Regions from separate parts of the Roseburia sp. AM51-8 genome, predicted to be linked through region 2. Evidence: predicted binding sites of a transcription regulator. Region 2 holds the regulator's gene; the other holds the start of a gene.
What was found. The regulator HrcA, encoded in region 2, represses chaperone genes, less so after heat shock. The targets are predictions, from matches to a motif close to TGTTAGCACTCNNNNNNNNNGAGTGCTAACA.
Positions count from the first base shown of each region.

Region 1: the regulator HrcA is predicted to act here: its motif matches at 13,119-13,149, upstream of DW996_RS06705 (Hsp20/alpha crystallin family protein).

Region 1 covers NZ_QUEY01000002.1:597,629-613,016, reverse strand. The annotation lists gene DW996_RS06760 (AraC family transcriptional regulator) at 1-426, shown strand, start outside; gene DW996_RS06755 (ROK family transcriptional regulator) at 423-1,568, opposite strand; gene DW996_RS06750 (fucose isomerase) at 1,642-2,985, opposite strand; gene DW996_RS06745 (sulfite exporter TauE/SafE family protein) at 3,069-3,869, opposite strand; gene DW996_RS06740 (DUF4867 family protein) at 3,873-4,568, opposite strand; gene DW996_RS06735 (NAD(P)-dependent oxidoreductase) at 4,581-5,438, opposite strand; gene DW996_RS06730 (transaldolase family protein) at 5,466-6,152, opposite strand; gene DW996_RS06725 (alpha-glucosidase) at 6,178-8,127, opposite strand; gene glmS (glutamine--fructose-6-phosphate transaminase (isomerizing)) at 8,345-10,165, opposite strand; gene DW996_RS06715 (arginase family protein) at 10,725-11,513, opposite strand; gene DW996_RS06710 (DMT family transporter) at 11,524-12,390, opposite strand; gene DW996_RS06705 (Hsp20/alpha crystallin family protein) at 12,518-12,964, opposite strand; gene DW996_RS06700 (GTP pyrophosphokinase) at 13,198-14,097, opposite strand; gene DW996_RS06695 (cytidylate kinase-like family protein) at 14,289-14,885, shown strand; gene DW996_RS06690 (alpha/beta hydrolase) at 14,957-15,388, opposite strand, start outside.
Region 2 covers NZ_QUEY01000001.1:259,500-274,887, forward strand. The annotation lists gene lepA (translation elongation factor 4) at 1-1,693, shown strand, start outside; gene hemW (radical SAM family heme chaperone HemW) at 1,699-2,901, shown strand; gene hrcA (heat-inducible transcriptional repressor HrcA) at 3,104-4,132, shown strand; gene grpE (nucleotide exchange factor GrpE) at 4,153-4,794, shown strand; gene dnaK (molecular chaperone DnaK) at 4,865-6,757, shown strand; gene dnaJ (molecular chaperone DnaJ) at 6,763-7,932, shown strand; gene DW996_RS01355 (histidine phosphatase family protein) at 8,010-8,549, shown strand; gene DW996_RS01360 (AraC family transcriptional regulator) at 8,621-9,907, opposite strand; gene DW996_RS01365 (family 43 glycosylhydrolase) at 10,373-11,071, shown strand; gene DW996_RS01370 (hypothetical protein) at 11,113-11,859, shown strand; gene DW996_RS01375 (hypothetical protein) at 11,988-12,800, shown strand; gene DW996_RS01380 (hypothetical protein) at 12,787-13,584, shown strand; gene DW996_RS01385 (MFS transporter) at 13,726-15,198, shown strand; gene DW996_RS01390 (beta-glucosidase) at 15,219-15,388, shown strand, end outside.

The sequences.
Region 1 (15,388 bases), on a different contig from region 2:
AAAAATCTCTTTTCACTTCTCATGATAGATCTCTTGCGGGATTCCAACACCAGAATTGAATCTCCAACACCTATCAGTGGCAGCGATACATTGTATCAGACTATCCTTGATGAGATACGCCGTAATTACCAAACGCTCTCTCTTAGTGAACTGGCAGAAAAAACGCATTTTTCCAAGCAGTATATCTGTAAAATCATAAAAGAAAAATCAGGGAATACATTTCAGAACCTTTTGCTCCATACAAAACTAAAAATGGTTGCGCAGTATCTGAATGACACTGCGCTCTCCATTGAAGAAATTGCTTTTTTATGTGGATTTTCCACACCGGCACATCTCAGCCGCTGTTTCAAACAAAATTTCGGCATCACGCCGAGTGCTTATCGCAAATCCGGCAATGTCAATGACACTGCACGCACTAAAAACTAGGAAAACAATAACATCTTGGTACAGATAGCTGCTGCACCGATATAGTGTTCCTTCTGCGCCAATTCAGAATAAATGATTCTATCCTGTCCCAAACTGGCGTCATAAGATGCACATGCCTGGATCAGTGCCTTTCGCACCTCCGGACTTTCAAAAAGGCTTCCGGTCAAAATGATACGATTTGGAGCCATGATGGTCGCTGAATTGACAATACTTCTGGCGAAGAGATCTAGGGCATCTGCCAACTGTCGTCCTATCTCGTCATCCGAATGACCACAATACAGACTGCCAAAGGCATCCTCAGAAAAAGGCGCGATCTTGCAAAGCGCCGCATAGGAAACTTTCGTTTCCAGACATCCCCGTCTGCCGCATTTACAGAGTTGCCCGTTTTTTTCAACGATAAAATGTCCCAACTCTGCCGCCTTAGCATGGCGACCTTCGTAGATCTCCTGATCGATGATAATGGCACAGCCAACACCGGGACCCCATTTGATGACCATAAGGTTATCGTGCTCTTTTCCTGTGCCATATAAAAGTTCTGCCACTGCAAAGGCATTGACGTTATTTTCCACATATATAGGAACTGTAAAGTGCTGTCCCAAAATCTTTGCTATCGGCACCGGCTCATCCCAGATGCCATATGCCTTAATACTGCTTCCGGTCGCCTTGTCCACAAGACCTGTGATACCAACGCCGATCGCAGCCAGCCTGCGGTCACCTGTCCCACACTCCTGCAAGAGTTTCTCGGCGGTCTGGCTCAACTTGTCCAAATAGGCTTGCGGTGTGATCGAAGTATTAGTCTTACAGCGTTTCTTTGCAGCAACCTGCCCGCGCAGATCCGTGATCGCCACGGTCGTATATTCCGGTTCGATCGTCATAGCACAAATATAAGACGCTTCATAGTTAATATCCAGAAGCACCTTCTTACGTCCTGCCCCACTGCTTTTCACATTGACTCCGGTCTCCACAAGAATTCCTTCTGCAAAAAGATCGGTACAGATCTGCGTTACTGCCGCTGGAGTCAGCCCAAGCGCATCTGCCAAATCCTTTCTGGATGCCGGGCCGTGGTCGTTTATAAATTTTAAGATTGCCGCACGGTTTCTTTTGCGTACCGTTTCCATATTTGCACCGGTATGTCGAATCATGATCCCGCCTTTCTCCTTAAATAAAATCTAGCCTGACACACGATTGCGCCAGACACGATCGCCTGTGACGCATTTAATATCTCTGTACTTCCATATTAAGCATTCCTGCCAAAATTTCAAGTTCTGCCGCTACATTTCCATAGGCAACCACAAAATGCGGCTCCCATCCAGCCTCAACACTTTCATAGACAATGGTCTTTGCATCTGCGTTCGTCTTTACTACCAGAGATGTACCATTAAACTGCTTTGGTTTGTCCAGGGCTTCCCCGCCGGCAATAAAGAATCGGAAGTCTCCGTCACTATCCTTACCGATACGGAAAATGGTAACTTCCTTGCATGGCTTACATCCAAAATCAAGGGTTGGACCAATCTTTCGATTGCAGTGTACATCGACCTTTGCCCCGGTATCCTCTCTTGCCAAAGAGCAGGCTGCCGTTCCACAATGCCAGAAAGTGATGGTATTTTCTTTTTCATCCATGGAAACCGGATCGCCAAAGAAAGTTGCCTGCTGTGTCAGCTGCATACCCAGATACATGGAAAGTGCTCCATAAGTATCTGCCTCACAACTTGCTGCCACACCAAGGTCATTTAACATGGCAAGCACGGCGCAGACCGGTGTCCCAAATGCGGTAAAGAAGTCCGGCCAGCAGCGGGATGCCAATGCCCCTACATGATGGTCTGTCACATATTCCTTGTAAGCACGATAGAGTCTGGCAAAATCCTTGCGGTTTTGCTCCGGTGTATTTTCCAGACCGCACATACGCTCTCCTGCATCTGCCAGATAGTCTTTTACATCCTCATCACTGTATCCCTTAGCGATGTCGATCAATTCCCTTGCTTCAATGGATTCTAAACTTGCTCCAAAGTTTTCCAGCATTTCCAGATCCAGCGCGCGTCCAAACCCAAAGCCCTGCGGTGTATGTCCTACCGCTACTACCGTCAGATGACGCATATCGTATTTTAATTTTGCAGCGCGTATGGTTGCGCCAACTTTCGCCCTGACTTCTTCCTCCTCCGGTGAGCCAAAGATATAGTTGAGCGGCTCCTTACGGAACGCCTTAATGGCATTTGCTGCAGAGTAGGCACCAGTCAGCGAATTCAAGCGGAGTCTGCCGCCATCAATGGCCGGCTCACGCAGGGTCCAAAGAAGGATCGGGCAATCCAGTTTCTTTAATACCTCGCTTGCATAGGCTGCATTGGCAAAGGTAATGTTCTGTAAAATCACGAGATCCGGTTGGCACTCTTCCAAAAATGCATCCAAAAGGTCAATGGATAAGAGCATCTCCTTTGGAAAGACACAGGCATCCGTCAGACTCTTGATCAAAGCCACCGATTTATCAAATTCCTTCTGTGCACTTTCCAAATGAAAGGTCGGTACACCGATCGGTACATATGCTATCTGAAATTCTTTTTTCATCTTTCTATAACTCCTTTTTGCACATCATCTATGTACATTTTTCTTCATATTATTTGCTCTGGTCAACCAAAAGCCTCAAAACATCATTTACACAAAAGACTGATTCCGGCAATGCAGAGCAGAATATAGGTCAGCACGGTAAAAACCGTCTGACTCATCCGTTTAAACAAAATACCGCCCAAAAACATGCCGCCAAACAAAAACGGCACAGAGATTGCCTGGATCCGTATGGTGTTCATAGTGTAGTAACCTGCCATGATGTCGCTGACAAGGATCATGCTGTTTAAGATGATCCAGATCGCAGATACCGTCCTGCGGAATTCCTCCTTGCTTTTGGTGTGATTGGACAAATAGGTGATGATCAGTGGTCCGCCGGAGACAAAGATACCATGCACGACACCGGAAAAAAGAAGCAAGGCTCTGGCACTCGCCGTCATGCCCTTTTCAATGTAATGCTCTCGTTCTTCGGTAGACCCTTTGGACTTTCTTGGACTTTTATCCATGATACCAAAGCCGTTTTCCCATGCGTACTTGCCAAAAGCGATCAGACCTCGTGCACCGATACCTATGACAAAGATGCCCAGCGCCGCATACAGCAGACGTTCGTGTCCGGTAAAGAAATGTTTTACCAGAATACCGACGATGATACCAATGCCCATATAGCAGGTCACACGCTTTAGTTCTCTGATATTTACATTCTTATAACCACCCACGACAACATATATGCCGGCGATGATCCCCAGCACATTTAATACCGGCTTTGCGACCAAATAGCCCACCAGATGGATAGAAAAAGGCATTGCCAGGATCGTTCCCGCAAACCCTGTGATACCCTGGATAATGTTTGCCAAAAAGATCACTATGTAAAACAGTATTTCGGACATAACTTACTCCTTTGGATAGAACAATTCCTTGTTCTCCCCGGTCACACCGCCATGGGCTCCCTGCTTCATCAGAGGCTCACGATCCGGGTGCGCAATGACCCATTTGTTCCTCTGTAACAAAAGAATGGCTTCCTCATCCCCGGTTTGCTGCTTTGCCTGCTTTTCTGCCTGGCTCAAAGGGGTATTGGTTCCCCGCGGCAAAATAACGATGTCCTTAAATCCCTCGTCCGTCACGCGCAGAGGAGACAGGTGAAGCGTGGTCTGGTACATCTCGATTGCCGTTCCCTTCGGTACAAAGAAAACCGTCGCCTGCGATACGTCATAAGTATTGTGACAGATATCATAATTATGTCCTAAGACCAGCATAAAATCCGTGATCGCGATATTGATCTCACTGCCTTTATGATATTCAAAGCCATTGTATGTCGTATTTCTGCCATTACAATAACCAATCTGGATCGGCATACCACCGTAAAAACTTGCAGCGATCTGTTCTGCTACCGGCTCGCTCTCCATCTCTTCCACCGAGGCCACATAGACATTTCCATCTTCCGGGATCTGTGACGTCAGATTCATATAGGTTTCCAGTTCTTCAAAATCATATCCCTTGATAATCCGTCCGAAGGAGGAAAACTCTGCATCCTCAACCGAATAGATCTTCACATCATTACATGCGTTTAACGCTTCCAATAACTCCATCTTTTTATCCCTTTACTGCTCTCTTACGACCTTGATCGTTGCGCAGAAATCTTCCTTTCCATAGCCTGCATCCATAGCCGCCTGATAAACGCGAAGTGCATTTTCCTCGCCCGGCATGGATACGCCACATTCTTTTGCAAGGTTCATACAGATATTGACATCCTTGTATTCATTTTCGATAGAAAATGCTGTGGTATAATCCTCTTTTGAGATCGGCTCCTTCTTAGAATCCAGGTAGAAGTTCTGACCTCCACCATAGGAGATTGCCTGTGCAAAAGTCATGATGTCGATGCCGTTGGCTGCCGCCAAAGTAGATGTCTCGTTGACACCGTTCTGGATCTGTGAAACCAAAGCGTTGTGACAGATCTTCATGACCAGCCCCTTGCCGTTGTCTCCCATACGGATCACATTTTCTCCCATATAAGAAAGGATTGGCCTCATAGCCTCAAAAGTAGCCTCGTCACCACCGACATAGATACCGAGTTTACCTGCAATAGCTGCAGGTTTACTCTTAACAACCGGGGCATCGATAAACTGTGCGCCTGTTGCCTTGACCATCTCTGAGATCTCAACAGAAACAGACGGATCGATCGTTGACATATCGATACAGGTCTTTGTAGCATCCAGTACCGGAAGGACTTCATTGTAGACACTTCTGGAATGCTCTGACTTTGGCACCATGGAAATGATGACATCTGCATGTTCCGCTACTTCCTTGGAACTGCTGCATGCTACGGCTCCCACTGCCTCCAACTGCTTTACCTTTGCTTCGACAAAGTCAAAAACATATACCTTGTCGTCATGCTTCTTTACAATATTTTCACACATGGACTCGCCCATGATGCCGAGTCCGATAAATCCGATCTTCATTACCTACCTCCTGATTTTCCTGCAAATTTACTCTGTGACTGTCTTATCCCATGCGCCCTGGAATTTTGCCATGCCGTAATCTGTAAATGGATGATACATGCTGTCCTTATATACCTGCAATCCTGCGGTCACGATATCAGCACCTGCTCTTGCGCAGTCAACAAACTGCTTACCGTTACGAACGGCTGCACAGATGATCTGGGTCTTGCCATAGAATCCATAATTCTTGTAAATATCAACGATATCCTGGATATATTCCTTGCAGTCTTCACCACTGTTTTCCTTCCATCCGATGAATGGAGAAACGAAAAGGGAACCATTCTTTGCAGGAACGATAGCCTGTGATGCTGAGAAAACTAAGGTCACATTGGTTCTGACACCCTTTTTCTCCAGAATTCTTGCGGCCGTGATACCGGACTGTGTACAAGGGATCTTGATGACAAAGTTGTCGCACATGGCAGCGATCTCCGAGCCCATAGCCACCATTTCATCTACATCATCCAGATGTGGATTAATCTCAACAGAGATTGGGAACTTTTCATAACCTACGATGTCCTTTTCCTCTACAAACTCTACCATGTCTTTTAAAACTTCCTTGAATGGCTTACCGGACAACATGATGTGGTTTGGGTTTGTTGTAACACCATCAATACCAAATGTGTCATATGCCTCACGGATCTCGTTAATTTTTGCACTGTCTAAAAAATACTTCATTTTCGTAATCTCCTTTTTATAAATTTTATGCTTGGGCTACTTGCATGAGTGCTTCGTAGTCTTTACTGTCTTTTCTAACAAATACCGGTGGTTTGCCGATCGGTGCTTCCACGATCATATGTCCGCCTGCATATTCCTTGCCGTCAAAAATGTTGACCCAGCCATCGCTTGGCAGATAGATCGTGCGGCTCTTTGCGCCTTCTTCATAAACCGGTGCTACCAGAAGGTCCCTGCCTAAAAGATACTCTGTCTTTTCGGTGTAGGCTTCTGCCTCATCATAATGATAAAAGAGTGGGCGCATGACCGGTGTGCCATCGCTGATCTCCTCAGCCACCAGACCCTTGAGATAATCTTTTAAAGCGACATGCATCCTGCCGCACTTGGCAAGTTGCGCCAACAGTTCCTCGTCATCATCAAACTGCACGTTGTTGACCGGCTGGTTGCCCTCATGGGTACGGAAGAGTGGTGAAAATACATTCATTTCCTCCCAACGCAAGAGCAATTCCTTGCTGCGTCGCATATGCATGATGGTGGTATAACCGCCGACATCCGAATGGGCGATACCGTAACCGCTCATAGCAAGAGATAAGGTCGCCGGGATCACTGCCGGCAGTCCGTCATCAATAGACCAATCAACATGCTGATCGCCCGTCCACATCATATGGGAATGTGCGATCGTTCCGGTATGTCCTGCTCTGGTAAAGAAGAATACCTGACCTTCCTTGCCGCATTCTGCAACGGCTTCCTGATTCATCTTTGCCCAGATCGCCGGCCACTGGTTATGGATGATCGCCGGATCCTCTCCACTGTAAAGCACAGCGTCGATCGGCAGATACTCACCAAAATCTGCCATCCAGCCACCCATGCCAAGTCCGATCATATTTTCCTTGATCAGTCCCTTGTACCACTCGTATGCCTCTGGGTTGGTAAAATCAACCATAGCTGCCGGGAAAGTCGTAATGGTCACCAGATAATCTTTGCCCTCGCGATCCTGGACACAATAACCGTGCTCAGATGCATATGCATATAAGTCCTTTTCAATGGCAATGAATGGATTGATGTAGCCTAAGAAACGGACACCTTCTTCTTTCCATTCTGCGATCTTTTTATCCAGTCCCGGATAAAGTTCCTGATCCCACTCCCAGTTCCACATGACCTGATAGCCGAAACCGGTTCTTCTGCAGCCTGACCAGTCCTGACACCAGACACCGACCACAGGAACGCCTGCTTCCTTTGCCTTTTTGATCTTGGCATCTACAACATCTGTTCCCTCCTGGATACCCAGGATCACGCCGTCATATAACCAATCCGGCAATGCCTTTTGTCTGCCAAGGAGTCCTGTCAGTTTGCGGGATACCTCTGCAAAATCCTGACCGCTGTCTGTGATGATGACCGGCGGCTCCTGGAAATATAAGGTGATCTTTCCGGCATCGGTAAAATCAAACTCGCTGTAGGCATTGATATCGCAATGCACATAATATTTGTCACTGGAAACAAAGGTCGGCTGTGCATAGTAGGATTCGTATTGGTCAAAGGAAAGTTTCTTGTCCGGGTGCTTACCCAGTAACTTTTCCTTAATGATCTTTTTGGAAATACGTCCGGTGTTCTGATGCTCTGCCACCCAGATACGTACATTTTGTCCTTTCAAATCTAGTTCCGAATAGGTCTCCCCACAACCGTAGATATGCTCCTTTGGATTGGTCACAAAGGTCAGCCAGTAACGATTGACCCCCGGCTTTTCCTCTCCCACATAAGCCAGACGGATCTGTGAACCCTGCTGGGTCACGGCAAACTGATGTACCTGCTCTTTGGCACTGCTTCCTTTCGGATCTACATAGGTCAAAAGATAGCCCTCCTCGGTCTTCTCCTGATTCTGTAAGGTCAGTTTTCTTTTCCCGGAAATCTTCTGTTTGTACTTGAAACTTCCTCTGGACATGGAAAACTGATTCTCCCCGGAACCAATGCTTACTTCCATTTTTAAAATCTCTTCAATTCTTATTGTAAAAACCCCCTCGCTTTAATTTTTTAATTCGTTTAACTAATTATAGAACCTAGATCAGTAAAATGCAAGTATATTTTTTAAACTTATTAAATAATTGATATCTGCATAAAAAAGAGAAAGCAGATATACCTGCTTTCCCAATTCTTTGACCTGTGTTGATAATATGACATTGTCCTTATTTTTTTCGATTTTATTCTACAGTTACAACTTTTGCCAAGTTTCTTGGCTTATCTACGTCCAGCCCCTTATCTGCTGACACATAGTAGGAGTAGAGTTGCAAAGCAACGATCTCCGGGAATGACATATATTCGTCGTCCAGATTTGGCAGACCGATCACATGATACTCATCGCTCTGGGCAAAGTCCGCTTTCAGTTCTTCCTTGGTCAGGAGCACGACATTGGCACCTCTCGCCTTGATTTCTTTTACATTGGAAAGTTCCTTGGAGATCAGTTTGGTCTGGGTCGCTGCTGCAATGACCGGTGTTCCGTCTGTGATCAGGGCGATCGGTCCATGCTTCAATTCTCCGGCAGCATATGCCTCGGAATGGATGTAAGAGATCTCCTTGAGTTTTAAGGCTCCCTCCAGCAGAACCAGATAATCCATGCCGCGACCGATCATAAAGAGGTCGCTTGCCATGATCACTTCCTTAGCCTGACGATGGATGTCGTCTTTGATGGCAATGACCTGGGTAATAGCATCCGGCACTCTTCTGAGATTTTCCAGTGCATGCTCCAGATCCGCCTCTGTCATCCTGCCCCGCAAAGATGCACAGCGCAATACCAGAAGATAAAAGATCATCAACTGGGTCGTATATGCCTTTGTGCTGGCAACCGCGATCTCAGGTCCCGCATCGGTATAAAGCGTATAATCTGCGATACGGGAAATGGATGAACCTCTGACATTTAAGACTGCCAGACAGGCAGCGCCTTCTTTTTTCGCTTTCTTTAATGCTTCCATGGTATCAATGGTCTCGCCGGACTGGGATACTGCGATAAAGAGTGTGCCCTTATCCAAGACGGTGTCCGAATAGATAAATTCCGATGCCATCTCTGTCTCGACCGGAATACCCAGCCATTTCCGAAACAGATGAGCTCCCATCATGCCTGCATGCAAAGCGGTTCCGCATGCTACGATGCAGACGCGGTTAAAAGAGGTCAGCATTTTATCAACAGCCCCTTCATAGCCAAGATCGATACTGCCATCCACCAGGTAGTTTGTCAGGATCCGCTTCAAAGCCTCCGGCTGCTCGTTGATCTCTTTTTCCATATAATAAGCATAGCCCTGCTTGCCGGTGTTTCCTGCATCCCAGTCAACGACCTGCATTTTCGGCTGCACTTCCTGTCCATTGAAATCAACAACAGAAACCTGCGCCTTGGTCGCCTTTAAGATGCACTTTTCATCCAAGACAAAAAACTCCTTGGAATACTCGTACAAGGCAGCCGGATCGGATGCCAGAATGGTCAGTTCCTCGTTCTTTGCCACAACGATCGGGCTTACGTTTCTGGTCGCATAAATGGTATCCGGGATATCATCAAACATGACCACTAAAGCATAGGTACCCTTTAATTTCTTGACCGTTCTGCGGATGGCTTCGTTCGGATCTCCCTTGTAAAACTTGTTCAAAAGAGCCGCTACCACCTCGGTATCCGTCTCTGATACCAACTGGTCTTCCACCTCATACTCTTCACTCAGTTCCTTGTAATTTTCCACGATCCCGTTGTGGACCAGAGTTACTTTTCCCACACGATGTGGATGCGCATTTGTATCAGACACGCCGCCATGGGTCGCCCACCTTGTATGACCGATGCCACAGGTATAGTCACCGGTTTTCGGAGAAATCTCCCGCAGGTCTTTGACACGTCCCTGGCATTTGTGAATCTCCGGCTGGCTCTCGCCGGCTCTTCGGATAGCAAATCCCGCACTGTCATAACCTCTGTATTCCAGCAGTTCCAGCCCGTTTAAAATGCCATTTAAAGCATCATTTCCAATAAATCCTATGATTCCACACATATTTTAAATCCTCATTCTTTCTATACGAAGCAGCCGGATGATCCACCGGACTGCAATTATTTTTTCTTACTCTCATTATATTGGATTTGTTTTGTAGTTACCCACATATTTGCCAATATATGTCGCATTGAGATCTACGGAAGGGCATCCGCCGAATTATCGATAACCCTTCTCCTCGTCGACCTTTTTCTAAGGTCCTGGCGCTAAAATGAGGACAATGTGTCACATATTATCAATTATTCACTTGTCAAAGTTCTCCGTGAGATTATATACTGCCTCCATAAAAATGTCAAACTGCGCCGCTTTTATATGCCTGCTATCAGCATATGAAAACTATAAATTTTATTTCTGAAATTCTTCATATTTCTTTAATAAAGGCAACACAGTTTCGTCACATCTGACCTGTAATATAAATAATGTCGAAAGACAAGAACATAACTTTTTCATAACTCCCCCTTACTTGAAAGTGATGTGTGCGTTGCATCACTTTCTTTTTTTGTGTAAGGCATGAACATGCATTTCGGCACATTCCTCTGTGTTCCTTGCTAGATAAAAGTGCTTATTCCAGCGTTTCCACAAGTCTCCGGTTGCACCGGTCATTGATCTGACAGGTGCCCGCCCCCTGTGTCTGCTTCCAGCGCGCATCCTCCCCGCAGATATCCATACCAAGAATTTTGTCTGCTCTTTCCCTGATCTCCTGCAATTTTTCCACTGCTTCATCCAGAGTCATATCTCCCTGATCCCAGTCGCAGACAGTATCTTCTTCACGCAAAACATCCTTGTCAAAAGAGACATAGATGGGATGCTTTTCCTGTAAAAAATCCGGCATGCCGATCCGGATCTTTTCCCACAATTTCTTTGCAGATATCGTATTTCCTGTCGCATCAGACATTTGCACGCCTGCTTTATTGCTTGCCTCATCTTCTGCGCGTACGTCCTCAATCAGATGCGCATCCACACCCACAAGATATACCCTTTGCAACTTTTCATTGGTCAGCAGTGCTTCCCTTACCCAACCGCCGCAGGAGGTGATACCGCCCCAGGACGGAGCCTGTAAGTCCGGGTGATGATCAAATAAGATCAAAGAAAAAGGTTCTTTTATCTTTTCCAGCCAGAACAGGGACAGATAGTGATAATTTCCGGAATCCAAAAAATGTATGCCCTCATAAGAATAAGGTCTTACCCTCTCACGCAGGCTTTCTTTTGCCGCATCATCGCAGTAGCAATTTGTCCCCTCGATATCCTGACAAGTGATCTGACATATTTGCCAGCCCTCTTTCTTTTCTTTATAAAATGTCTGCTCGGCATATGCCCCGGACATATGCATAACAACCATGAGTTTTTTCATATTTACCCTCTTATGCTTCTTTTTTCTTGCGGATCAAAAACATGACAATACCGGCGCCGCAGATGATCAGATAACCCAGAATACTGATAACATCCGGCACTTCCCCAAGGAAGATGATGCCAAGCAGGGCAGCAAAGACGATCTGCGTATAATCATAGACGGATAATTCGCTCGCCGGCGCATAGGTATAAGCCGCCGTGATGGAGAACTGTCCCAGCGTTGCGGAAAGTCCCGCCATCAAAAGGGATGCCAATTGCCACCAGGCAAGAGGCTGGTGATCGACGATGATAAAAGGAACGGCACACAGGCAGGAAAATACGGAAAAGCAAAAGACGATCAGCGGTCCCGGGGCTCCATGCTTGGACGCAATGCGCACATTAGTGTAGGCAAGCCCCGCTCCCATACCGCCGATCATACCAATAAATGCAGGCAAAGTTGCAACGCTGTCAAAGCCCGGGCGCAGGATAAAAAGTGCCCCGATAAATGCCGTGATCACACAGATCAACTGGTATGGCTGAATCTTCTCTTTTAATAGGAAATAAGAAAAGATAATGGCAAAGAAAGGGGATAACTTATTGAGCATGGATGCATCTGCAATATAGAGTTTCCCGATCGCATAAAAGTTTGCAAAAATACCGATGGTTCCAAAAAGGGAACGAAAGAAGATATACTTGCCGCTGCCTTTGGGAATAGAAAAGGCTATATGCTCCTTTTTCATGACAACAAAGGCAAAAAAGACGGCGACCAGATTCCGAAAGAAACTTTTTTCGATCGCCGGAAGATCTCCCGCCAGTTTGACAAATAAATTCATAAAGGCAAAACCAAATGCCGCCAGGATAATATAGAAAATCCCCTTATATTTTTCATTGATCTTCATGTGTGATTAACTCCTATCATAAAACATTTCATTTCATTATAGCACACCCGGACAAATAAGGTTACAAACAGGAAAAAAGGACAAAAAAAGAACCGGTGCCCGAAAGCACCGGCTCTGGATCGTCCGATTATCCTTCAATGGAAATGAAGTGTTTCTCAGGAACCGCCTTTGGCTGCTCCTTCGGAATAGATAATTTCAGGATACCATATTCATACTTCGCATGAATATCTTCCTCGGTGATACCTTCACCGATATAGAAACTCCTGCTCATGCTGCCGGCATAACGCTCACGACGCAGGTAGTGTTTCTTTTCGTCCTCCTCGTCTTTATCCAATCCTTTTTCTGCACTGATGGTCAGGTAACCATCATTTAATTCCAACTGGATCTCATCTTTCTTAAATCCCGGAAGGTCAATATCGACTTCGTATCCTTTCTCTGTCTCTTTGACATCTGTCTTCATCATGTTCTTCGCATGCTTACCATACAAAGCCTTGTCAACATCATGGAAGGAAGCGTCCATCCAGTTATCAAACTCATCAAATAAATTCTCTCCAAAAATACTAGGCATTAACATAAGTCATCTCTCCTTTTCTACCGTGCCGCCTCTGGCAACACCTCATGCTTGTTTACCTTGTTTCTTTGGAACGAAGTTGTTAAGGAAACTCGGGGAACATCTGGTTCTCTTTTTATTCCCTCTTCCTTTGTTCTGACTATGTTATAGCACCATTTATTAGCACTGTCAAGAGGTGAGTGCTAATTTCACATATTCTTCACACTTTTTATCTTATTGTCAGTCAATAGAACTTTCTATCCCTCCAACACATTATTCATGTATTCCATCTTCTCTTCTGCCTGATAGATGAGTTTGCTGCATTCCAATAACTCACCTGTAAAATCCACACCGATATCCTGATACAGGGACTTGTACTTGATATCATGTTCCAGACTTGCCCACATATCCATGGCCTCGGTACGGATCTGCACCTCGACCGGTACGAACTGCTTCTTATTCATAAAATAGACCGGCACACGGATGATCATGTGCAGACTGCGGTAGCCGTTCTTTTTCGGATTGGCAATGTAGTCCTTGATCTCCATGATATGTACATCATCCTGTGCCATCAAACGGTCACGGATCAGATATACATCCTTGATGTAAGGACATACGACACGAACTCCGGCAATATCATAGATATTGTTGCAGGCAACATTCAAAGAAAGATCCAGGTCCTTTTTCTCCAACTTGCCGACAATGCTCTTCATAGACTTTAATCGCGTATCAATATGATGGATTGGGCAGCGGAGTCCGCGATACTTGAACTCATCCTTGATGATGTTCATACGGGTTTCCGTAACGTTCATAGCCGCATTATACATGCGAAGGATCGGATCCATGGTGTGCATAAATTCATCATGGATATCCGCCATATGACGCATATCTTCCCCGGTCGTCGCCTGTGAGGTCATGAGTTCATAGACCTCGATCGTCTCTGCCCTACCATCGACGGTCTGGTATGCCGTTGAACCCCGTTCTTCTTCATAGGTCTCCTGCACTTCTATATCCTGTTCGATTGTTTCTTCTTGTCTTTCTTCCATATCCTGTTTCCCCTTTTTCATTTTCTTCCCCTTGTTCTTTGTCTTTGCATCTGTCCCCATATTTACAGATGCCACGGTCTGTTTTCGTACTGCTCTCGCTGCGCTTGACATACTATCAATCCCCCTAACTTACTTTCTTATTATATCCAATTTCCGGTAAAAGTGGGTGAACTGGATATTAACTTTTTATTAAATAAAGTTTATAATTGCAGGACAAATTTAACAAATCTTCCGAGATTTCGCATTGATTTTTCTGACAATTTTAAATATAATAAGGGTAAGAAAGAAGGGAGGTAATGCATATGTACCCAGTAATAACGATAAGTAGAGAGTTTGGTAGTGGCGGACACAGCATTGGCGAAAAGGTTGCAGCCAAACTCGGTATACCATTTTATGACGGGGAAATTGTGACACGCGTGGCAGAAGAAAGTGGCTATGCCAAAGAATTGATCGAAGAACAGGGCGAATACTCTACCTCTGCGAATAAATGGTTTGACATTTCAGCAGCCAGTGCCATGTATTTCCAAAGTCCACAGGACGAGATCTTCATCGCGCAAAAGCGCGTCATCCTTGACTGTGCAGCCAAAGGACCATGCGTCATTGTCGGACGCTGTGCGGATTATATCCTGCGCAAAGAGGACGTCAAATGTCTGAACGTCTTTATCCATTCTGACATGGAACATCGTACAGAGCGTGTTCTCAAACGCTATGGCGAGATTAAGAATGTCGGCATTGAAAAACGTCTTGCCAAAAAGGATAAGCAACGTAAGACCTACTACAAATACTACACCGATCAGCAGTGGGGCAACTACCACAATTACGATGTAGCCCTAGATAGTGGGGAACTCGGCGAAGAAACCTGTGTTCACATTATCTGCGAACTCTACAACAAAAAATAAGCATTTTAAAAGTGGGTACCTCGGATTTTCCATCCTTGGTACCCACTTTTTATATATGCACTTACCTCGTCTCAATTTTCTTTTTCTGCTACATTTTCCTGCCAGAAATCCACAGCCTCTTTCAACCATTTTTCTGCACTGGTTCCCAGCCCCAGACCGATGCCATGTGGCAGGGCGAAAAACCTGCGATAACGGTACTTGATATGATGGTCTTCGAGCGCATCTACCATGACCTCAGCATGATGGGACGCCGGAACGAGTACATCACGTCCACCGGAAAAAATATAGGTCGGCGGATAATCATCTCGCACCTGCTTTTGCACACATAAAGACTCTCTCTTTTCATGATTGCAGGAACGGCCGAACATATAGATAAAGCCACGCTCAGACAGCCAGACACCCATGATTCCTTTCCAGATATTCCAATATGGGTGATCCAGCCAGTGCTGCATATTGGTCCACGGATAACCCAGCATGATAGTTGCCGGACGGCGTGTGCCATA
Region 2 (15,388 bases):
GCAGGCACAGGTCTTGGATAATATGGATCTGGAGCGTGAGCGTGGTATCACGATCAAGTCTCAGGCGGTGCGTATCATCTACAAGGCAAAAGACGGGGAAGAATATATTTTCAACTTGATCGACACACCGGGACACGTGGATTTCAACTATGAGGTATCGCGTAGTCTGGCGGCATGTGACGGCGCTATTCTGGTGGTGGATGCGGCACAGGGAATCGAGGCGCAGACGTTGGCAAATGTCTATCTGGCATTGGATCACGATCTGGATGTCCTTCCGGTCATCAACAAGATCGATCTGCCAAGTGCGGAGCCGCAGCGTGTCAAAGACGAGATCGAGGATGTGATCGGCTTAGAGGCGCAGGATGCACCGCTGATCTCTGCCAAGACCGGTCTGAATGTAGAGGAAGTCTTAGAGCAGATCGTTACCAAATTGCCGGCACCGACCGGTGATCCAAAGGCACCGCTGCAGGCATTGATCTTTGACTCTTTGTATGATGCATACAAGGGCGTGATCGTTTTTTGCCGTATCAAGGAGGGAACGCTTCGTCCCGGAGATCAGGTGCTGATGATGGCAACAGGCGCGACAGCGGATGTTGTAGAAGTCGGTTATTTTGGAGCCGGACAATTTATCCCTTGTGATGAACTTTCTGCTGGCATGGTCGGTTATATGACAGCCAGCATCAAGAACGTCAAAGATACCCGCGTGGGCGATACGATCACACACAAGAAGCATCCGTGCAAGGAACCTTTGCCGGGCTATAAAAAGGTCAATCCTATGGTCTACTGTGGTCTGTATCCGGCGGATGGAGCCAAGTACCCGGATCTAAGAGACGCATTGGAAAAATTGCAGTTAAATGATGCATCTTTACAATTTGAACCGGAGACATCGGTAGCCCTTGGTTTTGGTTTCCGCTGTGGTTTCCTTGGACTTTTGCATCTGGAGATCATCCAGGAGAGACTGGAAAGAGAGTATAATCTGGATCTGGTGACAACGGCACCGGGCGTTGTTTATCGTGTGTATAAGACGGATGGCACCATGATCGAGTTGACCAATCCATCCAATCTGCCGGATCCGTCAGAGATCGAATACATGGAAGAACCTGTCGTAGAGGCGGAGATCATGGTGACGAGCGAGTATATCGGAGCCATTATGGATCTGTGTCAGGAGAGGCGCGGAACTTACATCAGTATGGAGTATATGGAAGAAACGCGTGCCCTGCTCAAGTACACCCTGCCTTTGAATGAGATCATCTATGATTTCTTTGATGCCTTAAAATCCAGATCCCGCGGCTATGCATCTTTTGACTATGAGATGAAGGGCTATGTCAAGTCTGATCTGGTCAAACTGGATATCCTCATCAATAAGGAAGAAGTGGATGCCCTTTCCTTTATCGTATTCAGTGGAACGGCATACGAACGTGGGCGCAAGATGTGTGAAAAATTAAAAGAAGAGATCCCGCGTCATTTGTTCGAGATCCCGATCCAGGCAGCGGTCGGCAGTAAGGTCATTGCCAGAGAGACGGTCAAGGCTATGCGAAAAGATGTGCTTGCCAAGTGTTATGGCGGTGATATTTCCAGAAAGAAGAAATTGCTTGAAAAACAGAAGGAAGGAAAGAAGCGTATGCGCCAGGTGGGCAATGTAGAGATCCCGCAGGAGGCGTTTATGAGCGTGTTAAAATTGGACGAGGATTAGTAAATATGAAAGAGGTCAGTCTTTATCTACACATTCCATTCTGTGTAAAAAAATGTGATTACTGCGATTTTTTATCAGGAGCCTATGATAATGACATACAAAAAAGATATGCCGAAAGCCTCTGTAAAGAAATCGCTTACATGGGACAGCAACTGCGATCAGTTGCTGTTTCTTCTATATATATTGGTGGCGGTACCCCATCCTGGCTGGATGCATCGGATATGGGAAAGATCATGGATGCCCTACATAAAAAATTTACTATCGGTCAGGATGCTGAGATTTCCATGGAATGTAATCCGGGAACGGTAACGATGGAAAAATTTAGCGCATACCGTAAGATGGGGATCAATCGTTTAAGCATCGGTCTGCAATCGGCTAATGATGACGAACTGCGTCTCTTGGGACGGATCCATAGTTACGAACAGTTTTTGCGGACTTTTGATATGGCACGCAAAAGCGGATTTTACAATCTGAACGTGGATATTATGACAGGATTGCCGAGACAGACCCCGGAAAAATTGATGCATACTTTAGAGCAGGTCATTGCCCTGCGACCGGAACATGTCTCTGCCTACTCTTTGATCGTGGAAGAAGGAACCCCTTTTTATGATCGCTATAAATTTGATGCGGTCAAGCAGCATGCTGGGATGAAAACAGAATTTTTGCCGGACGAGGACGAGGAATACCGCCTGTCCAAGATGGCACAAAGCGTTTTGATCGCACACGGCTATCAGCAATATGAGATATCCAACTATGCCAGGGAAGGTTATGCCTGCTATCACAATACCGTTTATTGGCGGCGGGGCGACTATCTGGGACTTGGCATTGGCGCAGCCTCCATGGTAAGCGACCGTCGTATGGCAAATGTGCGGGACATCTATCAGTATATGGATCTGTGTGCGGACAAATTGTCTTCTAATAATATAGAAGAAACAGAAAATCTGACGTCGCCTTTATGGCAGGAAGTAACGAGTCTTTCTAAAAAAGATGCCATGGAAGAATTTATGTTTTTGGGACTGCGCATGAATGCAGGAGTTACCAGAGAGGATTTTGCCAAGTGCTTTTCCTGCTCGATAGAGTCCGTCTATGGCGAGACCATCAAACATTTGCGGCAGGAGGCTTTGCTAGAAGTGGCAGAGGGGCGGATCTTTTTGACCGACAAGGGAATGGATCTGAGCAATTATGCCCTGGCACAGTTCCTCCTGTAAGATCATCTGCGCCAAAGGGGACAGTCCATGTGGCAAAAGGAGCGTCCCTGCGCCACAAAAAATTCACAAAAATAAATAAAAAAAATTGTGAGAAGTGTTGACAAAGCAAAAGGGCAGTGATACATTAGGTTTAAAGATATTAGCACTCTAAGTTAATGAGTGCTAACAATCTTAGAAACAAGGAAATCAGATGAGGTATCCGATGGACGAATTAGGTGAGAGAAAAGAGAAAATTTTAAACGCCATCATACAGAACTATCTGGAAACCGGAGAGCCGGTTGGTTCCCGTACCATTTCCAAGATGTCAGATCTGAATCTGAGTTCTGCTACGATTCGTAATGAGATGTCGGATCTTGAGGAACTGGGCTACATCGTACAGCCGCATACTTCTTCAGGACGTATTCCTTCCGATAAGGGTTACCGTTTCTATGTAGATCACTTGATGGAAGTCAAGGATCGGGAAGTGACCGAGATGAAGGATCTGATGATCGAAAAGACGGAGAAGATGGAACAACTCTTAAAACAGGTCGTCAAGGTACTTGCCAACAATACGCAGTACGCCACGATGATATCTGCACCGAGTGTCCAGCGCAACCGTCTCAAGTTCGTACAGTTATCTGCCGTAGATGAACACCAGATCTTATCGGTGGTCGTTATGGAAGGCAACATCGTAAAGAACAAGATCATTCCGGTTGAGGAACCTCTGAGCAATGAGACTATGTTGAAACTCAACATGCTCTTGAACACCAACTTGAACGGGCTTACCGTCGATGAGATCAACTTAGGGCTCATCACCAAGATGAAAGAGCAGGCGGGTATTCACGAAGAGATCATTGCACAAGTCTTAAATACCGTGGCTGAGACGATTCACGAAGATGACGATCTGGAGATTTATACGAGTGGAGCAACGAATATTTTCAAATATCCGGAACTTTCCGATTCCCAGAGAGCAAGTGAGTTGATCAGTGCTTTTGAAGAAAAGCAGGCGCTGGCAGATCTGATCTCTGAGACACAGGGAGATGAAGAAACCGGCATTCAGGTATATATTGGAAATGAGTCACCGATCCAGACAATGAAAGATTGCAGCGTCGTGACAGCCACCTATGAATTAGGTGAGGGCGTGAAGGGCACGATAGGAATTATCGGACCAAAGCGTATGGATTACGAAAATGTCATGGATAACCTGAAAAATCTTAAGTCGCAGCTTGACAAGATCTTGAAAAGGGAATGACATAGGAAGGAGATGTAAAAGTGGCAGAGGAAAAGAAGCAGGAAGATAGGGAAGAAGTCAAAGTAGACGAGACAGTCGAGACAGAGACTTCCGAAGAAAAAGATACAGAAAGTACAGAGGCAGGAGAAGCCGCTGATACCAAAGAGGAGGCGGAGGAAAAAGAAGAATCCGCAGAAGAAGCTGAGGAAGAAAAAGGAAATGGAGGCTTTTTCAAAAAGAAAGAAAAGAAAGACAAAAAGGATGCACAGATCGAAGAACTGACCGACAAGGTCAGACGCCAGATGGCCGAGTTCGAGAACTTCCGCAAACGTTCTGAGAAAGAAAAATCACAGATGTATGAAGTGGGAGCAAAGAGCATCTTGGAAAAGATCCTTCCGGTCGTTGACAACTTTGAAAGAGGTCTTAAGGGCATGGAAGAGAGCGAAGATCCATTTGCACAAGGTATGCAGATGATCTACAAACAACTGATGACTTCCTTGGAGGAAGCAGGCGTGAGTCCGATCGAGGCGCTCGGCAATGAATTTGATCCGAATTTCCACAACGCAGTGATGCATGTGGAGGATGAAGAAGCCGGCGAGAGCGAGATCGTAGAAGAGTTCCAAAAGGGCTATATGTATCACGATACAGTGCTTCGTCATAGCATGGTCAAGGTTGCAAACTAGTCAAATTGGTAGCAATGCTAATTTAAAATAAAGACAATAACAATGTGATGATAAATAGGAGGAAAAAATCATGGGAAAAATTATTGGTATTGATTTAGGTACAACAAACTCTTGTGTAGCAGTTATGGAAGGTGGTAAGCCAACCGTTATCGCCAACCAGGAAGGTGCAAGAACAACACCGTCTGTTGTAGCATTTACAAAGACAGGAGAGAGATTGATCGGTGAGCCTGCAAAGCGTCAGGCAGTTACAAATGCAGAAAAGACAATTTCTTCTATTAAGAGAGATATGGGTACAGACAATGGTCGTACCATCGATGGTAAGAAGTATTCTCCACAGCAGATCTCAGCAATGATCTTACAGAAGTTAAAGAGCGATGCAGAGAACTATCTGGGTGAGCCTGTCACAGAAGCAGTTATCACAGTTCCTGCATATTTCAATGATGCGCAGCGTCAGGCAACAAAGGATGCCGGAAAGATCGCTGGTCTTGATGTAAAGCGTATCATCAACGAGCCTACAGCAGCAGCACTTGCTTATGGTCTTGACAATGAAAATGAGCAGAAGATCATGGTTTATGATTTAGGTGGTGGTACATTTGATGTATCTATCATTGAGATCGGTGATGGCGTTATCGAAGTTCTTGCAACAAGTGGTGATAACCGTCTTGGTGGCGATGACTTCGACCAGAAGATCACAGATTGGATGCTGGATGAGTTCAAGAAGGCAGAAGGCGTTGACCTTTCTACTGACAAGATGGCTCTCCAGAGATTAAAAGAAGCAGCAGAGAAGGCTAAGAAAGAACTTTCCGCTGCAACAACAACAAACATCAACTTGCCTTTCATCACTGCAACAGCAGAAGGACCAAAGCATTTTGATATGAACTTAACACGTGCTAAATTCGATGAATTAACACATGACCTTGTAGAAAGAACAGCCATTCCGGTACAGAACGCATTAAAGGATGCAGGTCTTACAGCAAGTGAACTTTCAAAGGTTCTCCTTGTTGGTGGATCAACCCGTATCCCAGCCGTACAGGATAAGGTAAAGGCACTTACAGGACATGAGCCAAGCAAGTCTTTGAACCCGGATGAATGTGTAGCCATCGGTGCTTCTATCCAGGGTGGTAAGTTAGCAGGTGATGCCGGTGCCGGTGAGATCTTGCTTTTGGATGTTACACCACTTTCTCTTTCTATCGAGACTATGGGTGGTATTGCAACCAAGTTGATCGAGAGAAATACAACGATCCCTACCAAGAAGAGCCAGATCTTCTCTACTGCTGCTGATAACCAGACAGCCGTTGATATCAACGTAGTACAGGGTGAGAGACAGTTTGCTAGAGACAACAAGTCCTTAGGACAGTTCCGTCTGGATGGTATTCCTCCAGCACGTCGTGGTGTTCCACAGATCGAGGTTACTTTCGATATCGATGCCAATGGTATCGTAAATGTATCCGCTAAGGATCTTGGTACAGGTAAGGAACAGCACATCACCATTACAGCAGGATCTAACATGTCTGATGAGGACATTGAGAAGGCTGTTAAGGAAGCTGCTGAGTTTGAAGCACAGGATAAGAAGCGTAAGGAAGCCATCGACACCAGAAACGATGCTGATGCATTTGTATTCCAGACAGAGAAGGCTTTGGAAGAAGTTGGCGACAAGATCGATGCGGCAGATAAGTCAGCAGTTGAGGCTGATATCGCAGCGATCAAGACAATCCTCGAGGCACATCCGGAAGCAGAGGCTATGGATGATGCAACCATAGCAGAATTAAAGGCTGCACAGGAGAAATTGCAGGAGAGTGCACAGAAGGTATTCACCAAGATGTATGAACAGCAGGCTCAGGCAGCAGGCGCACAGGGGGCAGGTCCTGACATGGGTGCCGGTGCAGGCCCTGATATGGGAGCAAACACCACTTACAATGCGGCAGATGATGATGTCGTAGATGCAGACTTCAAGGAAGTATAAAAAACATGGCAGAACAGAAGCGAGATTATTATGAAGTCCTTGGCGTAGATAAAAATGCCGATGACGCAACGATCAAAAAAGCATACAGACAGTTGGCAAAGAAATATCACCCGGATATGAATCCGGGTGATAAAGAAGCAGAGGTAAAGTTCAAAGAAGCCTCTGAAGCCTATGCTGTTTTGAGTGATCCGGATAAGAGAAGACAATATGATCAGTTTGGTCATGCTGCTTTTGACGGCGGTGCCGGTGGCGGCGGATTTGATTTCTCAGGCATGGATTTTGGAGATATCTTTGGAGATATCTTCGGTGATTTCTTTGGCGGTGGCGGCAACAGACGTACCAACAATGGACCGATGAAAGGGCAGAATGTCCGTGCAAGAGTCAATATCAAGTTTGAAGAGGCAGCATTTGGTTGTGAAAAAGAGATCGAACTGGTATTAAAAGATGAGTGTGCAACTTGTCATGGATCCGGTGCAAAGTCTGGAACCACAAAGGATACCTGTCCGAAGTGTGGCGGTAAGGGAAAGATCGTAGTTACACAGCAATCATTCTTTGGAACCGTACAGAATGTAACGTCTTGTCCGGAATGTCAGGGAACAGGGCAGATCATCAAAGAAAAATGTAGTGATTGCCATGGTACCGGATACATTTCCCGTAAAAAGAGAATTTCTGTATCTATTCCTGCTGGTATTGATAACGGTCAGAGTGTTCGTATCCGTGAAAAGGGAGAGCCGGGCATCAACGGAGGACCTAGAGGAGACCTTTTGGTTGAGGTTCGTGTGGCCCCGCATGCGATCTTCCAGAGAAGCGAATACGATATTTATTCTTCTGCTCCGATCTCATTTGCACAGGCAGCACTGGGCGGTGAAGTCATGATCGATACCTTGGACGGAAAGGTCGTATATGAAGTGAAGCCCGGCACACAGACCGATACCAGGATCCGCTTGCGTGGAAAAGGTATTCCGTCTTTGCGTAATAAGAATATGCGTGGTGACCATTATGTTACTTTAGTGGTACAGGTTCCGACTTCTCTTAGTCATGAAGCAAAAGAAACTTTGCGTAAGTTTGATGATGAGACAGGAAAGACCTTGAAAGCCGGAGGAACAGCGGTTAAGGAAGAAAAGAAGAAAAAAGGATTTATGGGCAAACTTAAGGATGCCGTAGACGATTTATAAAATGCGAAGAAGCGATGGCTTGGTATAGAAATATATCCCATCGCATTTTTGCGTATAAGAGAAAGAGGATAACATACATGAAAGTTTGGATTACAAGACATGGGCAGACAGATCTCAACAAAAAGCAGTTGATGCAGGGCGTTTATGACGAACCACTGAACGAAACAGGAATTGCGCAGGCAGAGGAAACACGGAAAAAGATTGGTGATATGAAGTTCGACGCTGTTTACTGCAGCCCATTGAAGCGAGCAAAGAAAACAGCCATGATCATCGGAGGTGTATCCGAAGAGGAATTGATCGTGGATCCGCGTATCATCGAGGTAAACTTTGGAAAATACGAAAAAAAGAGTTATAAAAAATTAGGACCATTTATGACCTTATACTGGATGCTTCCGGAAATCATACCGGCACCTAAGACGGTGGAGCCTGTTTCATCTATGGTGAAAAGAAGTCGTTCTTTTATCGAAGATCTCAAAAAAGAGGACTATGAAAACGTGCTTGTGGTCTGTCACGGTGGCATTATCCGGGCTCTTTGTGGAGTTCTTGAAAACCGTAGAAATGGAATCAAGTGGAGACCAAGACCACAAAATTGTGAAATTAGAAAATACGAGTTGTAGTTTGTAGGGACGTTCCTTTTGCCACAAGGAGCGTCCCTTTTGGCATACCGACAGGTGCAGAGCGGCGTCTTCTATTGATTTCGGTATTCTTTCGGCGTCATAACGGTCAATTTCTTAAATACATTCTGAAAATACCCCTGGGAGGAAAAGCCTAAATAGGTTGCTATCTCTAAAATAGAGCGATCAGTCGTTTTTAACAGAGACTTCGCTTTTTCGATTTTTTGTTCTTGAATATACTGTGACAAGGTCATACCGGTTTCTTTTTTGAATTTGGTTGACAGATAACTGCGACTTAAAAAAAGATCCTGAGCCATCTGATCCACAGAAAATTCTTCCGTTAAATGTTCCCGGATATATCCCGTTACGGAGCGCATAAATTTATCGTAACGATTTCCTTTTTTAATTTCATTTACAAGTGTTGTGTAGTCAATCACCATGTGATATTGCAAGTTCATGACTTGCTCCGGATTGTTATAGCTTTCAGCATGTTGGATATACTTATCACTTAAGGTCAAAGATTCCTCTACTGGAAGTCCTCCATCAATGGCAGCACGTGATAAAAGTGTGGCGGATGTTATGAAAATATTTTTTAACTGTCGCAAGTAAGTTGGTGCTACTTTGCCGGCACGACCGGCAGAATTCAGCTTAAAGAGTTCGTTGAGACGGTCCAAATCACCCTCACGGACACAGGAAATCATCTCTTTTTCAAAGAGATAAGTCGTGTGTGCAGGCGTAACGGCATCATTATAGTCATCAATAGAAGCATGTGCACTTGCAATGTCATTAATGCTGTGGATGTCGTTTTCACTCATAGGGCGCTTTCCTATATGGGAAATGTTTGTCATTTGCTCATTTGTTTCAATCGCTGTCTGGTTATCAATATTCTGTTTGGAAATATTGCTATGGGAATCGTATATAGCAACATCGGATAATTCTAGTTTTTTGTCACTGATATAGTAATAAATCAGGCAGAGCTCATGTAAAAATAGTTCAAGCGGCATAGGGGTTATACTGCTGAGCAATTGTTGGTATTGTTCCATGTAATTCATTTTTAAATCAAGAGAAAACATGAATTCCCGAATCTGATTTTTAGGCGGCGTAATCTGAAAAGTAGGTCCTAAAATGAGGGTATATTCACCATGTTTTATGATGCCATAAAAATGTTCATAGGGTGAAATATAGTAGTTCACCCCTTCGTTTACCTGTAAAAGTGTATCAATATAGGGTGACGCGGGATCTTTGGGGAAATTAGACAAATCATAATGAATGATTTCTTTGTTATTTTTATAAACGCGCATGGCGATTAAAGATAGCGAAGAAATGTTTTTGGCAATGTAATCATAATCAATTTCTCTCATAATAGCCTCCAATTTGTAAGACAGGCAAATCCGTAGGACTGCCTTTGATGTTTCTGTAAAATATCATACATAATTACAAAAAAGAAAACAAGAACTGAAAAAATACTTTTGAAAGATTCCTAAAATAATAGACGAAATCGTAGGTTATCAGGAAGAAGTCTGCGAGAAGTAAAGGAGTAAGAAAACCTTTTTTATATATAACCCTTCTGAAGAAGAGACTGGTGTGAAAGCAAGGGTCTCTTTTTCTATTACAAATTTTTGATATTTTTTCTAACAAAACATAGCAGGAAAATGTGCATATAGGAAAAGTTGATAAAACGCGAACATAATTACAAGAAATTTTGAAGTATCTGCTGTATAGTAAAATAAAGAATCATGCCGTAGATTTTTGGCTGCAGCAGCAAAATGTGTAATACAGGATTGTCAGGACACGAAGATAGAAATAGAAAAGGAAATGAATGTAAAATGAAACAACAGATTTATAACCCATATTTGCCATTGGAAAATTATATCCCGGATGGAGAGCCACATGTTTTTGGTGACAGACTCTATGTTTATGGATCCCATGATGAGGAAAACGGCACAGAATTCTGCGTATTAGATTATGAGTGCTTTTCGACTCCTGTGGATGATCTTTCCGATTGGAGAAGTGAGGGCATCATATATCGTGCTGAGCAGGATCCGGGGAGAAATGAAAAGGATAAGTATATGTATGCGCCGGATGTGGTACAGGGAAAGGATGGCAGATATTATCTTTACTATGCCATGAGTGGCGGACATTTTACAGGAGCAATCCATGTAGCAGTCTGCGATGAACCGGCTGGAAAATATGAATATTACGGTGAAGTAAGAAATACAGATGGCTCGACTTATGACAGGTGTATTACCTTTGATCCGGGACTTTTGAACGATAATAATCATATTTATCTATATTATGGATGGGCAATCGGAACAGGCGTAAGAAGCATACCAAGAATGATTAACGGAATGGTATCGGCTATATGTAAGCACTTTGTTTCGCCGAAATTATTTGAAAAGACAAAGGAGCAGATGGCGCGCGAAGCACAAGGCATTGAAGGTGGAAATGTCATTCGGCTGGCAGATGATATGCTTACAGTGATCGGAGAGCCGAAGCGTTTAGCACCAGGCAGTTTGATGCCATAGGAAGTCAGTGGGAAAGTCATGGCTTTTTTGAGGCGAGTTCTATGCGAAAAATAGGGGATACCTATTATTATATTTTTTCATCGCAGGTGAACCACGAACTCTGTTATGCGACCAGTAAATATCCGGACAGGGATTTTACATATCGCGGAGTAATCATATCGAATGGTGATATTGGCTATGGTGGGCGAAAGACGAAAGAACGTCTGGCTATGTCAGGAAACAATCATGGAAGTCTTGTCTGCGTCAAGGGGCAATGGTATATCTTTTATCACAGGCATACCAATAAAACGTGCTTTAGCCGTCAAGGCTGTGCAGAAAAAATAACTATTTTGCCGGATGGCAGTATTCCGCAGGTTGAGATGACATCACAGGGACTCAATGATGGACCATTAAAGGCAAGCGGCGAGTATCCTGCAGCAATCTGTTGTAATTTGTACAATTCGAAGCTTCAAAAAATCGGACATACACCTGTGATTGGAAATAGTGACCGCATCCCTTATGTGACTTGCCGGAATGAGGAAAGATTTGTGGCAGATTTCTGTGATGATGCTGTGGCTGGATATAAATATTTTGATTTTTCAGGGCAGACGCAGCTTACGGTTACCTATCGCGGCAGCGGAAAACTGCGCGTTTTTACCGAAGATAAGACCTTGGGCAAGATGACACTGACACCGACAGAGACATGGAAAACATCGACCATTTCTTTTACAGAAGAAGGAAAACATGCCCTGTATTTACAGACAGTAGGGGATACCATGTGCGACTTGCTGGAGATTGGTTTCTGTTAGAAAGAAGTTCAATTCTAAGGGGAAGAAAGGCTGCTTTTAATAATAAATATTTGACGTGCGTAAAATAAAAATGTATAATGTGATGTATAAAAATATTTGACGTGCGTAAAATAATATGAGGTGGTTTTATGCGAACAAGAGTAATCAGAGAAAAGCAGGATCTGACCTATTTGAATTGGTCCCATATTCGAAGTTCCAGTGGAACAGCAGGCACTTTTTTGAAATCAGAGTCTTCCTTATATGATAAAAAAATATATTACAAATTGTCTAATTTCGATCCTGTAAATGGTATTGTAGGACATGAGTGTGTCAATGAAATAATCGTCGATCGTTTACTGACGATACTTGGAGTGGAACATCTTCACTATGAACTTATCTATGCAGATATTGAAATTGAGGGAAGAATATATACGACATATGTGTGTGCGTCCGAGGACTTTAAGAAGCGTGGTGAGAGTAAGGTTGCCCTCGATGATTATTATCGAACCAATGCCATAAAGGGAGAGTCGCATTATGATTTTTGTGTGAGGCAAGGCTGGAAAGATTATATAGAGCAGATGATTGCTGTTGACTATCTCATATTAAATAGGGATCGGCATGGTGCAAATATTGAAGTGCTTCGAAATGCAAGAGCAAAAACAATTCGGATTGCCCCTTTGTTTGATCATGGCTTGTCTTTGTTATACTCCTGTACATCGGATGCTATGGTGAAAAATTTTGATGTGTCAGAGGATAAACGATGTCAGAACTTTATAGGTTCTTATTCCTGTTACGAAAATTTAAATCTGATTGAGAACAAAAAGAAGATATTTTCAAGGAAACTAAAAGAGAGTGATAAATCGGTTCTTTTGGAAGATTTGCAGGGAATATTATCGGAGACGTACTTAGATGCTATTTGGAATATGATTTATAAGAGGTATCAGGTCTATGAAAGCTTATGAAATATGGGATGATGAAAATCAGTTATCCATAGGGGTCTTACAATATTTTGATAAAGAGCAGAGATATATTATTGAACTTCAGGAGAATTTGGACGAGTGGACCGCCCCTCTTTTGTTTACCAATTATGTTAAGCGTGGAATCTATACCATACCAAGGCAGGAAAGCTATCTATGGGTAAAAGAAAGAGTGATTCCGAGTGGAAGACAAAATATAGATGACATCCTGCGCAATCATAAAATGGCAGCATATGATGAGATGAGGATGCTTGAACTGGCAAGGGGAAAATGTTCGCAGGATAGCATGTCGATAAAAAAGATAGATATATTGCCATCTTTTGTGGTAGAAAGGCAAAAAAAGAATCTTGTGGACTGCTGTATGTGCGATCATCATGTGGTTCTATGCTTTTTTGCAGATCATGTGGTAAAGAAACTCGCGTTAGAACAACTGAAAGATGTAAGTGGTATCGATAAAGTCATGCAAAATCAACCTCTTTTTGAATCCGGTATGGTGGGGACAGGGGGATATTGCCTGACATTCAATGATTCGATCGATATTCCGGCAAAATTCTTATATGATGTAAAAAACGAAATGCCTATAGAAAGTAAGGATTTTGAAACTTATGTGCAAAAGAATATCTGGGATACGACGCAGGTGTGTGATGCACTTTCCTGTACGCGTCAAAATCTTTCTTATATGCTTAGGAAAGAGAGCCTATCGCCTTTAAAAACAGATGTAAAGGGAAATTTATACATGAAAGGTGATGTGCTAAAAAATAAGTGGTAGAAAAAAGTTAAAAATTACAAACTCACTAACATAACTACAAGAAAAATGGCATATGGATGATTATAATACCTATAGAATCAAAAAATTCTATAGGTATTTTTAATACAGCAAGGGTTATAAAAAAGAAGAGGAGTGGAACGAATGAAAACGATTAGAGCAAAGTTCTTGGATGCAAAAGCATTCGACAGCCGGGTGAAATCACCGGATATGGAAAAGAAAGAAAAATGGATTGGTTATCTGTTAGGACCAGCAGGTGCGTTGCTATTGAATGCTGTTATGGCATCATATCTGAACGTATACTACACAGACGTGTTGAAATTGACAACGGTGTGGGGCGGAATGTTTCTTATGGTATTCCCGATTTTATCAAAGATTATTGATGCCATCACAAACGTTTTGATGGGATATATCATTGACCACACAAAAACGAAACAAGGAAAAGCAAGACCATATCTGCTTCTTGCAGGGGTACTGCTTCCAATTACCGGAATTCTGCTTTTTACCGTTCCGGAATCCAATGAAACATTAGAAGTAATCTGGGTAATGCTTTCTTACAACCTTTTTTATTCATTTGCATTTACCATTTACAATATGAGTCACAATCTGATGGTTCCATTGTCTACAAGAAATTCAGAACAACGTGGCGTTTTGGCAGTGTTTAACAATGTTGCAACCATTATGATTTCAGGAATCATTGTAGCATTGATTTTTCCAATGCTGATTTTGCCAAGATTGGGTGTCGATAAGAGCAACTGGATTCATATGGCAGTTATTTTGTCGATTCTTGCTTTGCCATTAACACTTTTGGAATATTACTACACAAAAGAACGTGTTACAGAAGAAAGTGCTGTGGATGAAGAAGTAAGTACGGTCACATTTAAGGAACAAATGAGAGCCGTGTTTGCGGATCGTTATATGTTCTGTTTATTATTTTATTTCCTTGTATATACCGTTGGATCAACGATGAAAAACATATCCCTTGTGTACTACTGCAATTATGTATTGGGATCTTACAATGACGGAATTACGCAGACAATGGTATCTGTGATTGGCGGTATCCCAATGGGAATTGGTATTTTTGCAGTATGGCCATTGGCAAAAAAGTTTGGTAAGAGAAATCTGACGATGGCAGGTTTTGTTTTATACGGTATTGGAAGCGCAATTTGCTGTCTGGCTCCAACCAATATGGTTATTGTACTTGTTGGACAGTTTGTAAAGAATATCGGTGGACTTCCTTGCGCTTATGTATTTATGGCATTGATGGCAGATACCTACGATCATCTGGAATGGAAGAATGGATTCCGTGTGGATGGTGCAGCAATGTCTATTTATTCGATTATTACAGTGACGATGACAGGTGTTTGTACAGGTGTGTTTAATTTATTGTTGTCAACGTCAGGGTATGTTGCACCAAGCCTTGTTGATGGCGTGACGGTAGCAGCAACGCAGGCTGATTCGGTAAAGAATATGCTGACTTTTTGTTTTGTAGGATTGGAAATAATAACTTCTATTATTGTGGTTGTTCTGCTGTCTTTCGTTAATGTAGAAAAGGGCTTGCAGGAAAAACAGGAAGAAATTGCAGCTCGTAGAGAAGCGAAGAATGCAAATAAGTAAACGGGATACAAGGAGAAAATATGAAGCATCAGGATATCATCAAAAAAATGACACTAGAGGACAAGATTGCGCTTTGCAGTGGTAAGGATTTCTGGCATACAAAGGATATGCCACAATACGGTCTTCCATCCATCATGATGAGCGATGGACCACACGGGCTTCGTAAACAGGAAGCGGAGGCAGATATGTT